Regions from separate parts of the Bradyrhizobium ferriligni genome, predicted to be linked through region 1. Evidence: predicted binding sites of a transcription regulator. Region 1 holds the regulator's gene; the other holds the start of a gene.
What was found. The regulator PhoB, encoded in region 1, activates phosphate uptake and scavenging genes when phosphate is short. The targets are predictions, from matches to a motif close to TGTCATNNANCTGTCAT.
Positions count from the first base shown of each region.

Region 1 (4,519 bases):
CCGAGCGGCAGCTCGTTGATATCGAGGAAGTGGCGGACCGGCTTGCTCATCATCCAGCCGCCTTCTTCGGCTGCGCCGCCGGCAATGTCGCGCAGGCGCGCTCGAGCGCAGTGATCGACGTATCGATCTCGGCCTCGGTCACGATCAGCGGCGCCAGGAACCGCACCACATTGTCGCCGGCACCGACGGTGAGCAGCTTTTCGTTGCGCAGTGCTGCGATCAGATCGCCCGACGGCACCACGGCCTTGACGCCTATCAACAGCCCCTCACCGCGCACCTCCGACAGCACGCCGGGATAGCGGTCGACGACGGAAGCGAGCTTCTGCTTGAGCAGCAGCGACATCTTCTGCACATGCTCGAAGAAGCCGGGTTTCAGCATGACGTCGAGCACGGCATTGGCGGCGGCGACCGCGAGCGGATTGCCGCCGAAGGTCGAGCCGTGCGAGCCGGGCGCCATGCCGGCCGCAGCCTGCGCGGTCGCCAGCACCGCGCCGATCGGGAAACCGCCGCCGAGCGCCTTGGCCAGCGACATCACGTCCGGCGTGACGCCGGTACGCTTGTAGGCGAACAGTTCGCCGGTGCGGCCCATGCCGGTCTGCACCTCGTCGAAGGCGAGCAGCAGGCCGTGCTCGTCGCAGAGCGCGCGCAGCGCCTTGAAGAACGCCTGCGGCGCCGAGCGCACGCCGCCCTCGCCCTGCACCGGCTCGATCAGGATGCCGGCGGTGTGCGGGCCGATCGCCTTCTTCACCGCCTCGATGTCGCCATGCGGCACCTGGTCGAAGCCGTCCATCGGCGGGCCGAAGCCCTCGAGATATTTCGCCGAGCCGGTCGCCGCCAGCGTGCCCAGTGTGCGGCCGTGGAAGGCGCCCTCGAAGGTGATGATGCGGTAGCGCTCGCCATGGCCCTTGGAGAAGTGATAGTGGCGGACCAGCTTGATCACGCCCTCCATCGCTTCGGCACCGGAATTGCAGAAGAACACGAAGTCGGCAAAGCTCTGCTCGCACAGCCGCGCGGCAAGCACCTCGCCGTCCGGGCTCTTGAACAGGTTCGACATGTGCCAGAGCTTGGTCGCCTGTTCCTGCAGCGCCTTGACCAGATGCGGATGCGCGTGTCCGAGCGCGTTGACCGCGACGCCCGAGGTGAAATCGAGATAGCGGTCGCCGTTGGTTGCGATCAGCCAGGCGCCCTCACCGCGCTCGAAGCCGAGATCGACCCTGGCGAAGACGGGAAGCAGATGCGACGTGGCAGCGTTGGTCATGGCGTTCACTGACGGTTTTTAAGCCGACAATTGCCGCTGCGCCTTGACGCCAGCGCAGCAACGGCCAGCTTCGGAAAACAAAACGGCCGCCTTTGCGGGCGGCACGTGGCGGGCATTCTATGCTGCGGTCGGTAAGTGTCAATCGTCACGAAGTGGCCTTCCTGCAATGCGAAACGAGCGCAATCCGGAGCATTCCGGTGCGGTGGAAAAGCCTCATCGCAATGCTTAACTGTGTGGGAACATGTGGACGCACGGCCGCGGACTCTTGCGCCAGAGTCACGCCATATTGTAGCGTTTGGCCTGTCGGGTACGACATCTCGTGCGGCAGTACTGGACCCTCTAAGTAGCCTTCGTATCGCGCGTAAACGTTCGGGCGCAAGACCGCGCCCGGCGAGGGCTAAGGGATTCTGGCCGCAGGGATATTTGTCCAGATTGGCTCGCAGCGCCGCTCCAATGATTGGCCGGCGCTACGCGAAGGGAAGAATGCGATGACTGTATTGACCTGGTCCGACGATCGCGTCGAGCAGCTGAAGAAGCTCTGGGAGTCCGGCCTGTCGGCCAGCCAGATCGCGGCGGAACTTGGCAATGTGACGCGAAACGCCGTGATCGGCAAAGTGCATCGGCTCGGCCTCTCCGGCCGCGCCAAGGCACCCTCCACGGCCGCGCCGCGGCAGCGCAAGGCCCGCCCCGCCCAGCACATGATGCGGGTGGCGCGCCCGGTCTCGCGCGGCAACACCGCACTGGCGCACGCCTTCGAGGTCGAGATGGAGCCGGATCCGATCTCCTTCGACAATGTGGTGCCGATGAGCCAGCGGCTGTCGCTGCTCGAGCTCAACGAGGCCACCTGTCACTGGCCGGTCGGCGATCCCTCGAGCCCGGAATTCTTCTTCTGCGGCGGCAAGGCGCTCGCCGGCCTGCCCTATTGCGCGCATCACTCGCGCGTTGCCTACCAGCCCGCCGCCGATCGCCGCCGGCCGTCGGCGAAACCGCAGATCAAGTGAGCACTCGGGAAACCACGGAAGACCTGAAAAACAAATCCCCGCGAAAGCGGGGATTTTTTTGTGGCGCGCAGCCCGTTACATCACCGCCGTCGTCCCGGCGCAGGCCGGGACCCATAACCACGAATGCGTGTTGTTAGAAAGCCGTCCGGCCACGTGCCGATTACACCGGCCGCGGCGTATGGGTCCCGGCTCCCGTGCGCAATTGCGCACTAGGCCGGGACGACACCGTGCTGCGGGCTATGAATCCCGCAACGGCCGTTACGGCTGCGGCTCGGCCTTGGCAAAGCGGTCGTCGAGCGCGTAGCCGGCGCCGCGCACGGTGCGGATCGGATCCTGCTCGCGGCCGGGATTGAGCAGCTTGCGCAGGCGGCCGATGTGCACGTCGACGGTGCGTTCATCGATGTAGATGTCGCGGCCCCAGACGCTGTCGAGCAGCTGCTCGCGGCTGAACACGCGGCCGGGATGCTCGAGGAAGAATTCGAGCAGGCGATACTCGGTCGGCCCGAGATCGATCGGACGGCCGGAGCGCGCCACGCGGCGCTTCTCGCGGTCGAGCTCGATGTCGCCATAGGTCAGCACGGTCGCAAGCCGCTCGGGGCTCGCGCGGCGCAAGAGGCCCTTCACCCGCGCCAGCAGTTCCGGCACCGAGAACGGCTTGACGATGTAATCGTCAGCGCCGGTGGCAAGCCCGCGCACGCGCTCGCTTTCCTCGCCGCGCGCGGTCAGCATGATGATCGGAAGCTGCTTGGTCTCGGGCCGCGCCCGCAGGCGGCGGCACAGCTCGATGCCGGACAGGCCCGGCAGCATCCAGTCGAGCACCACGAGGTCGGGAACGCGCTCCTTCAGCCTCGTGTCGGCATCGTCGCCGCGCCCCACCGTCTCGACATCGTAGCCTTCCGCATCGAGGTTGTAGCGCAACAGCGTCGTCAGCGCTTCCTCGTCTTCGACTACCAGAATGCGTGCGCTCATCGGTTTAAGTTCTTTCTCTGTGGTGATCCGTTGCCCAGACGCAAACCGAAACGCTTAACTTCCTTGAGCATAGTTCCCGCGGAAACGATTTGTCGCGAGGATCGTCCAGTTTCACTCTTGCCGGTTCCGCGCTTGCCGATCATGCCTCAGTTGCCCGGCACCGTGGTGGCAAAAGTGGTCATGTCCCCCTTCGGGCGCTTGTCGGTGATCTGCTGGCCCTCGATCATGTAGAACACGGTCTCTGCGATATTGGTGGCGTGATCGCCGATCCGCTCGATGTTCTTGGCGCAGAACATCAGATGGATGCAGAACGAGATGTTGCGCGGATCTTCCATCATGTAGGTGAGCAGTTCGCGGAACAGCGAGGTGCAGATCGCATCGACCTCCTCGTCGCCCTTCCAGACGTTCATCGCCGCCGGCAGGTCGTGCGCGGCATAGGCGTCGAGCACCGACTTGACCTGCGACAGCACGAGGTCGGTCATGTGCTCGAGGCCGCGGATCAGCTTCAGCGGCTGGAAATCGCTCTCCAGCGCCGCGACGCGCTTGCCCATGTTCTTGGCGAGGTCGCCGATCCGCTCGAGGTCGGTGGCGACGCGCATCGCGCTGACGATCTCACGCAGGTCGATCGCCATCGGCTGGCGGCGCGCGATCGTCAGCACCGCGCGCTCTTCGATGTTGCGCTGCAGATTGTCGATCTCGATGTCGGCGGCGACCACGCGCTTGCCGAGCGCGACGTCGCGACGGATCAGCGCGTCGACCGACTCGGTAATCATCCGTTCGACCAGGCCGCCCATCTCGGCGACCAGGCGGGTCAACTCCTGCAGGTCGCTGTCGAATGCCTTGGCGGTATGTTCAGAAGCCATCGCTTGTCTCCCTCAACCATGTTCCCGGGGATCATGGTTTCGTGTCCTGAATTTTAGCATGACCTGATCGGAAAACCGGTTTCCACTTTTCCGGATCATGCGCCGGTCAACCGAACCGGCCGGTGATGTAGTCCTGGGTGCGCCGATCGCTCGGTGAGGTGAAGATCTTGTTGGTGTCGTCGAACTCGATCAGCTCGCCGAGATACATGAAGGCGGTCTTGTCGGAGACGCGCGCCGCCTGCTGCATGTTGTGGGTGACGATCGCGATCGTGTAGTCCTCGGAGAGCTCCTGGATCAGCTCCTCGACCTTGGCGGTCGAGATCGGGTCGAGCGCCGAGCACGGCTCGTCGAACAGGATCACCTCGGGGCGCACCGCCACGGTGCGCGCGATGCACAGGCGCTGCTGCTGGCCGCCGGAGAGCGACAGG
Region 1 is NZ_JBXEJO010000018.1:54,229-58,747, forward strand. Features, by position in the region: gene argF (ornithine carbamoyltransferase) at 1-50, opposite strand, end outside; gene AC1VNY_RS13060 (acetylornithine transaminase) at 50-1,258, opposite strand; gene AC1VNY_RS13065 (GcrA family cell cycle regulator) at 1,747-2,259, shown strand; gene phoB (phosphate regulon transcriptional regulator PhoB) at 2,518-3,228, opposite strand; gene phoU (phosphate signaling complex protein PhoU) at 3,375-4,091, opposite strand; gene pstB (phosphate ABC transporter ATP-binding protein PstB) at 4,198-4,519, opposite strand, start outside.

Region 2 (4,519 bases), on a different contig from region 1:
GCGATCCGCGGCTGTCAGCGGGGTACGGAACGCGTCGAATTCGGTGACGCAGTCGGCGGCAAGCTGCTGCAGTTCGTCCGAGCGGCTGGCCGGGATCACCGCGATGAAGCCGCTGATCGCGTCGACCACCGGTTCGATCACCGGAATGCGCCGCGCGCGGCCGGCGAAGGCGGCACAGGCATCGAGAAGCTCGGCCTCGCTTCGACCGTCGGCGAGCGCGGTGGGCGCCTTCAGCGTGGCGTGGAATCCATACTTGCGCGGATCTTCGCTCACCTCGCGCCAGTCGGACGTGACGCCTTCGGGAAACGGCAGGTCGTCGCCCGACACCGCATCGTAACCGAGCAGTGTCGAACCGAAGCGGTGCAGGACGCTGTCGGGTGACGGCGCATAGTAGATCGCGTAGCGCGGAGTGCTGGACATGGGCTTGGGCTACGCCGCCGCAACTGTCTTGCGCGGCGCGCGCGAATGAACAAGGCAGCTTGCGTCCGCCAGATGCACCAGACGTCCGGCTGAGATCACGGCGACGATGCGTGGCCGCAGCGGCGCCTTGTCGTCGACGACGACGATGTCGGCACGGCGGCCCACCGCGAGCACGCCGCGATCGGCGAGCCCTGCCGCGCGCGCCGGTGCCGACGAGATCAGGTCCCAGGCCCTGGCGAGCGGCAGGATGCCGTCGGCGACGAGGCGGAACGCCGCGAGCAGCTGCGCCGGATAGTAGTAGTCCGACGCCAGCACCGAGCAGAGGCCCTGTGCGATCATGTCGGATGCCTTCGTCCAGCCGGTGTGGCTGCCGCCGCGCACCACATTGGGCGCGCCGAACACGATGAAGTCGCCCGCGCCAGCGGCATCGCGCGCGGTCTCCTCATTGACGGGGAATTCGGCGATCACAGCGCCCAGCGCGCGAAACTCCTGGCGCATCGCCGGGCTGTTGTCGTCGTGTGAGAGCATACGGATATCAGCCGCGCGCGCAGCCGCGGCCAGTCGCGCGATCGAGGCGGGCACTTCGGGACGGCGCGCCACAACCCGGTCGAGCATGTCGTTGACGGCCTCGAGGGAGAGCCCGGTGCGTTCGGCCAGCTGGTTGCGTTTCTTCGGCTTGACGTTGCTGTGGTCGTTGAAGGCGAACAGGTCGATGCGGCCTTCGCTGAGCCATTGAATGATTTCGGCCTCGGCCTCGAGATTGTGGGTCTCGTGGCGCAGATGGAAGCGGGTGTCGGCGGCGAGCTGCGGCCGCAGCGCCTCGATCGCATCGAGCAGCTTGCGCGCATTCTCCGCGCTGCGCAGGCCGGGCTCCCACGACCAGGTCGTGCCATGGAATACGGTGGTGATGCCGTTGGCGATCGCCTGCCGGTCGCTGTCAACAAGCGCCACGTCGGTCGGGAAGTCGACGCTTGGGCGTGGCATCATCTGCCGCTCGAATGCATCGCCGTGCAGGTCGATGATGCCGGGCAGCACCAGGAGGCCGGTGGCATCGATGTGAAGCGCGGCGCGACCCTGCTCGGCGTCGAGCGCACCGATGTCGCGGCCCGCGGTCCGCAGCGAGGTCTCGACCAAGGCGCCGTCAACCAGCGTGCGCCCGCCCTCGATGAAAATGTCCGTCACGATGCGGCGCTCCGTTGTTTGTTCTGTGATGGGGATACGGCCTCGGCCTCATGCTTGTCGAGGAATTCCTCGACCGCGAGTTTGCGAAAGTCGGGCAGGACACGCCGAAGTGTTTCGTGATCCCAGTCCCACCATGCGAGCGCGGCGAGGCGGTCGGCGATCGTCTCGGAGAAGCGCCGCTTCACCGGCCGCGCCGGATTACCGGCAACGATGGTGTAGGCGGGAACGTCCTTGGTCACGATCGCGCCGGCGGCAATGACGGCGCCGGTTCCGATGTTCCGTCCTGGTAACAGGATCGCACCATGCCCGATCCAGACGTCATGGCCGATATGCACGTGATGCGCACGTCGCCAGTTGAAGAAGTCGGTGTCGTCGCTCTCTCCGGGAAAATACGCGCTGGCGCGATAGGTGAAATGCGCCTGGGTAGCGCGATGCATCGGGTGGTTGCCGGGGTTGATGCGGGTCATCGCCGCGATCGAGCAGAACTTGCCGATCGAGGTGTAGGTGATCTGGCTGTCGTTCACGACGTAGGAATAGTCGTCCATGCTGACTTCAAGCAGGATCGTGCGCGCGCCGACCTCGGTGTATTTGCCGAGCTTGCTCTCACGGACCGACGCAGTCGGGTCGACGGTCGGCACAACCGAGAGTGTCTTTCCGGCCATCAGGGCCTCCGCAAATCTTCAAGAATCTTGGGCTTCCGGGGATGCGTGCTCGTCATCGGGACGCTTGATGACAACATCATGACGTCGGGATGACGGCAAGCGAGCGACAAGGGAGGGGTGTGGACGATCGCCGCACCGCAGCGCTGTCGTCACATAACTGTAAAACGCCGGGGATAGCGATGGCCCAACGAGGCGCGGTTGGAGCATTACATGCTGGTGGTGGAAGGTTTGACGTGCCGGTTCGGCACGAAAGCCGCAGTCGACAACGCGTCCTTTTCGATCGCGCCGGGCAGCTTTGTCGGCGTGATCGGCCGCTCCGGTGCCGGCAAGTCGACGCTGTTGCGGATGATCAATCGTCTCGCCGATCCGACCTCCGGCCGTATCCTGTTCGAAGGCACCGACGTTACCGCGTTGCGCGGCAAGGAACTGCGGCGGTGGCGCGCGCGCTCGGCGATGATCTTCCAGCAGTTCAATCTGGTCGGCCGCCTTGATGTGCTGACCAACGTGCTGATGGGTCGGCTGGCCCAGATTCCGTCATGGCGCTCGCTGGTGCAGGTCTGGCCGGAGCAGGACAGGGCGCTGGCGCTGTCGGCGCTCGAGCAATTCGACATCGCCCAGCTCGCGGCACAGCGCGCCGACCAGCTCTCCGGCGGCCAGCAGCAGCGCGTCGCGATCGCCCGCGCGCTGGTGCAGGAGCCCGACATCATTCTCGCCGACGAGCCGATCGCCTCGCTCGATCCGCGCAACACCAAGATCGTGATGGACGCGCTGCTGCGCATCAACAAGCATTTCGGCATCACTGTGCTTTGCAATCTGCACTCGCTCGACCTGGCGCGGACCTATTGCGACCGCTTGGTCGGCATGGCCGCGGGTCGCGTGGTGTTCGATGGCGCCCCCGCGGCGCTCACCGACCATATCGCCCGCGAGCTCTATGACCTCGAGGCCAATGACGTCATCGGCGCGGCACCGCTGCCCGCGCCCGACGGTGCAACTGCGCCGGCACTCGGCACCGCAGCCGCGGCCTGAGCGTCGCGCACTTTTCAATCTGGGAGGCCGAGCATTTTGCTCGGCCAACAGGTGCAACTACGACAAAAGAGGGGTAGTCATGTTCACTCGTCGCATCATTCTGGCCGGCGCTGCCGCGCTGGCATTTGCCGGTCCGGCCTCCGCGCAGGACTGGAAGGCAAAATATCCGGAGCTCACCTTCGCGGTGGTGCCGGCCGAGAACGCCTCCGGCGTCACCGAGCGTTGGACGCCGTTCGTCGCGTATCTGTCGAAGGAACTCGGCGTGAAGGTCACGCTGCGCATTGCCAACGACTACGCGGCCGTCATCGAGGGCCAGCGCGCCGGCAACATCCAGATCGCCAGCTACGGCTCGGCCTCGTTCTCTCGCGCGCGCTTGACCGGCGTCAAGACCGACGCGTTCGCCAACGATATGAACGCCGACGGTTCGACCGGCTATTACTCGGTGTTCTTCGTCAAGGCGTCGAGCCCGTACAAGACCGTCGAGGACCTGAAAGGCAAGAATCTCGGCTTGGTCGATCCGAACTCGACGTCCGGCAACAACGTGCCGCGCTTCGAACTCAACAAGATGGGCATCGGGAACGCCGAGGGCTATTTCGGCAAGGTCGTGTTCACCGGCAGCCACGAGAACGCCGTCTTGGCGCTGTCGCAGGGAACCGTTGATGTGGCCGCCAACCAGTGGACCAACGAGGACGATTCCACGCTCGCCCAGATGCTGACCAAGGGCATGCTGAAGAATGCCGACGGCTCGGCGATGAAGAAGGATGATTTCCGCATCATCCACAAGTCGGCGCTGATCATCAACGGCCCTTATGCGTACAACACCGATCTTCCGGAGGATCTGAAGGCCGCGATCGCAAAGGCCTTCTTCGACGCCCCGACCAAGGACAAGGCCGCCTTCGACCGTCTATCCGACGGTCAGAAGAAGGGCTTCCATCCCGCCACCACCAAGGATTGGGACGGCACCATCGAGCTGATCAAGTTCGTCGACGGTTTGCGCAAGAAGGCGAGCTGATCGCACGCCTGACGTCACGAGGGCCGGGCGTATCGCCCGGCCCTTTCTCTCCACTCAACTCCGAACCGGACTGGCACGCGTCGATGGCGACCGCCGTATCCATTCTTCCAGCGCAGCAACTGGCGACGCTGGAGGACGCCTACCGCAAGTCCGTCGCACGCAAGCGGTTGAAAGCCGCGCTGGCAACGGCGGCCTTCTGTGCGGTGCTGGTGATCGC
Region 2 is NZ_JBXEJO010000086.1:26,010-30,528, reverse strand. Features, by position in the region: gene AC1VNY_RS36385 (DUF1045 domain-containing protein) at 1-420, opposite strand, end outside; gene AC1VNY_RS36380 (alpha-D-ribose 1-methylphosphonate 5-triphosphate diphosphatase) at 430-1,602, opposite strand; gene AC1VNY_RS36375 (transferase hexapeptide repeat family protein) at 1,599-2,264, opposite strand; gene phnC (phosphonate ABC transporter ATP-binding protein) at 2,475-3,290, shown strand; gene phnD (phosphonate ABC transporter substrate-binding protein) at 3,370-4,302, shown strand; gene phnE (phosphonate ABC transporter, permease protein PhnE) at 4,386-4,519, shown strand, end outside.
Region 2: a site for PhoB is predicted at 2,332-2,348, ahead of phnC (phosphonate ABC transporter ATP-binding protein). Genes of this name have one in related genera too.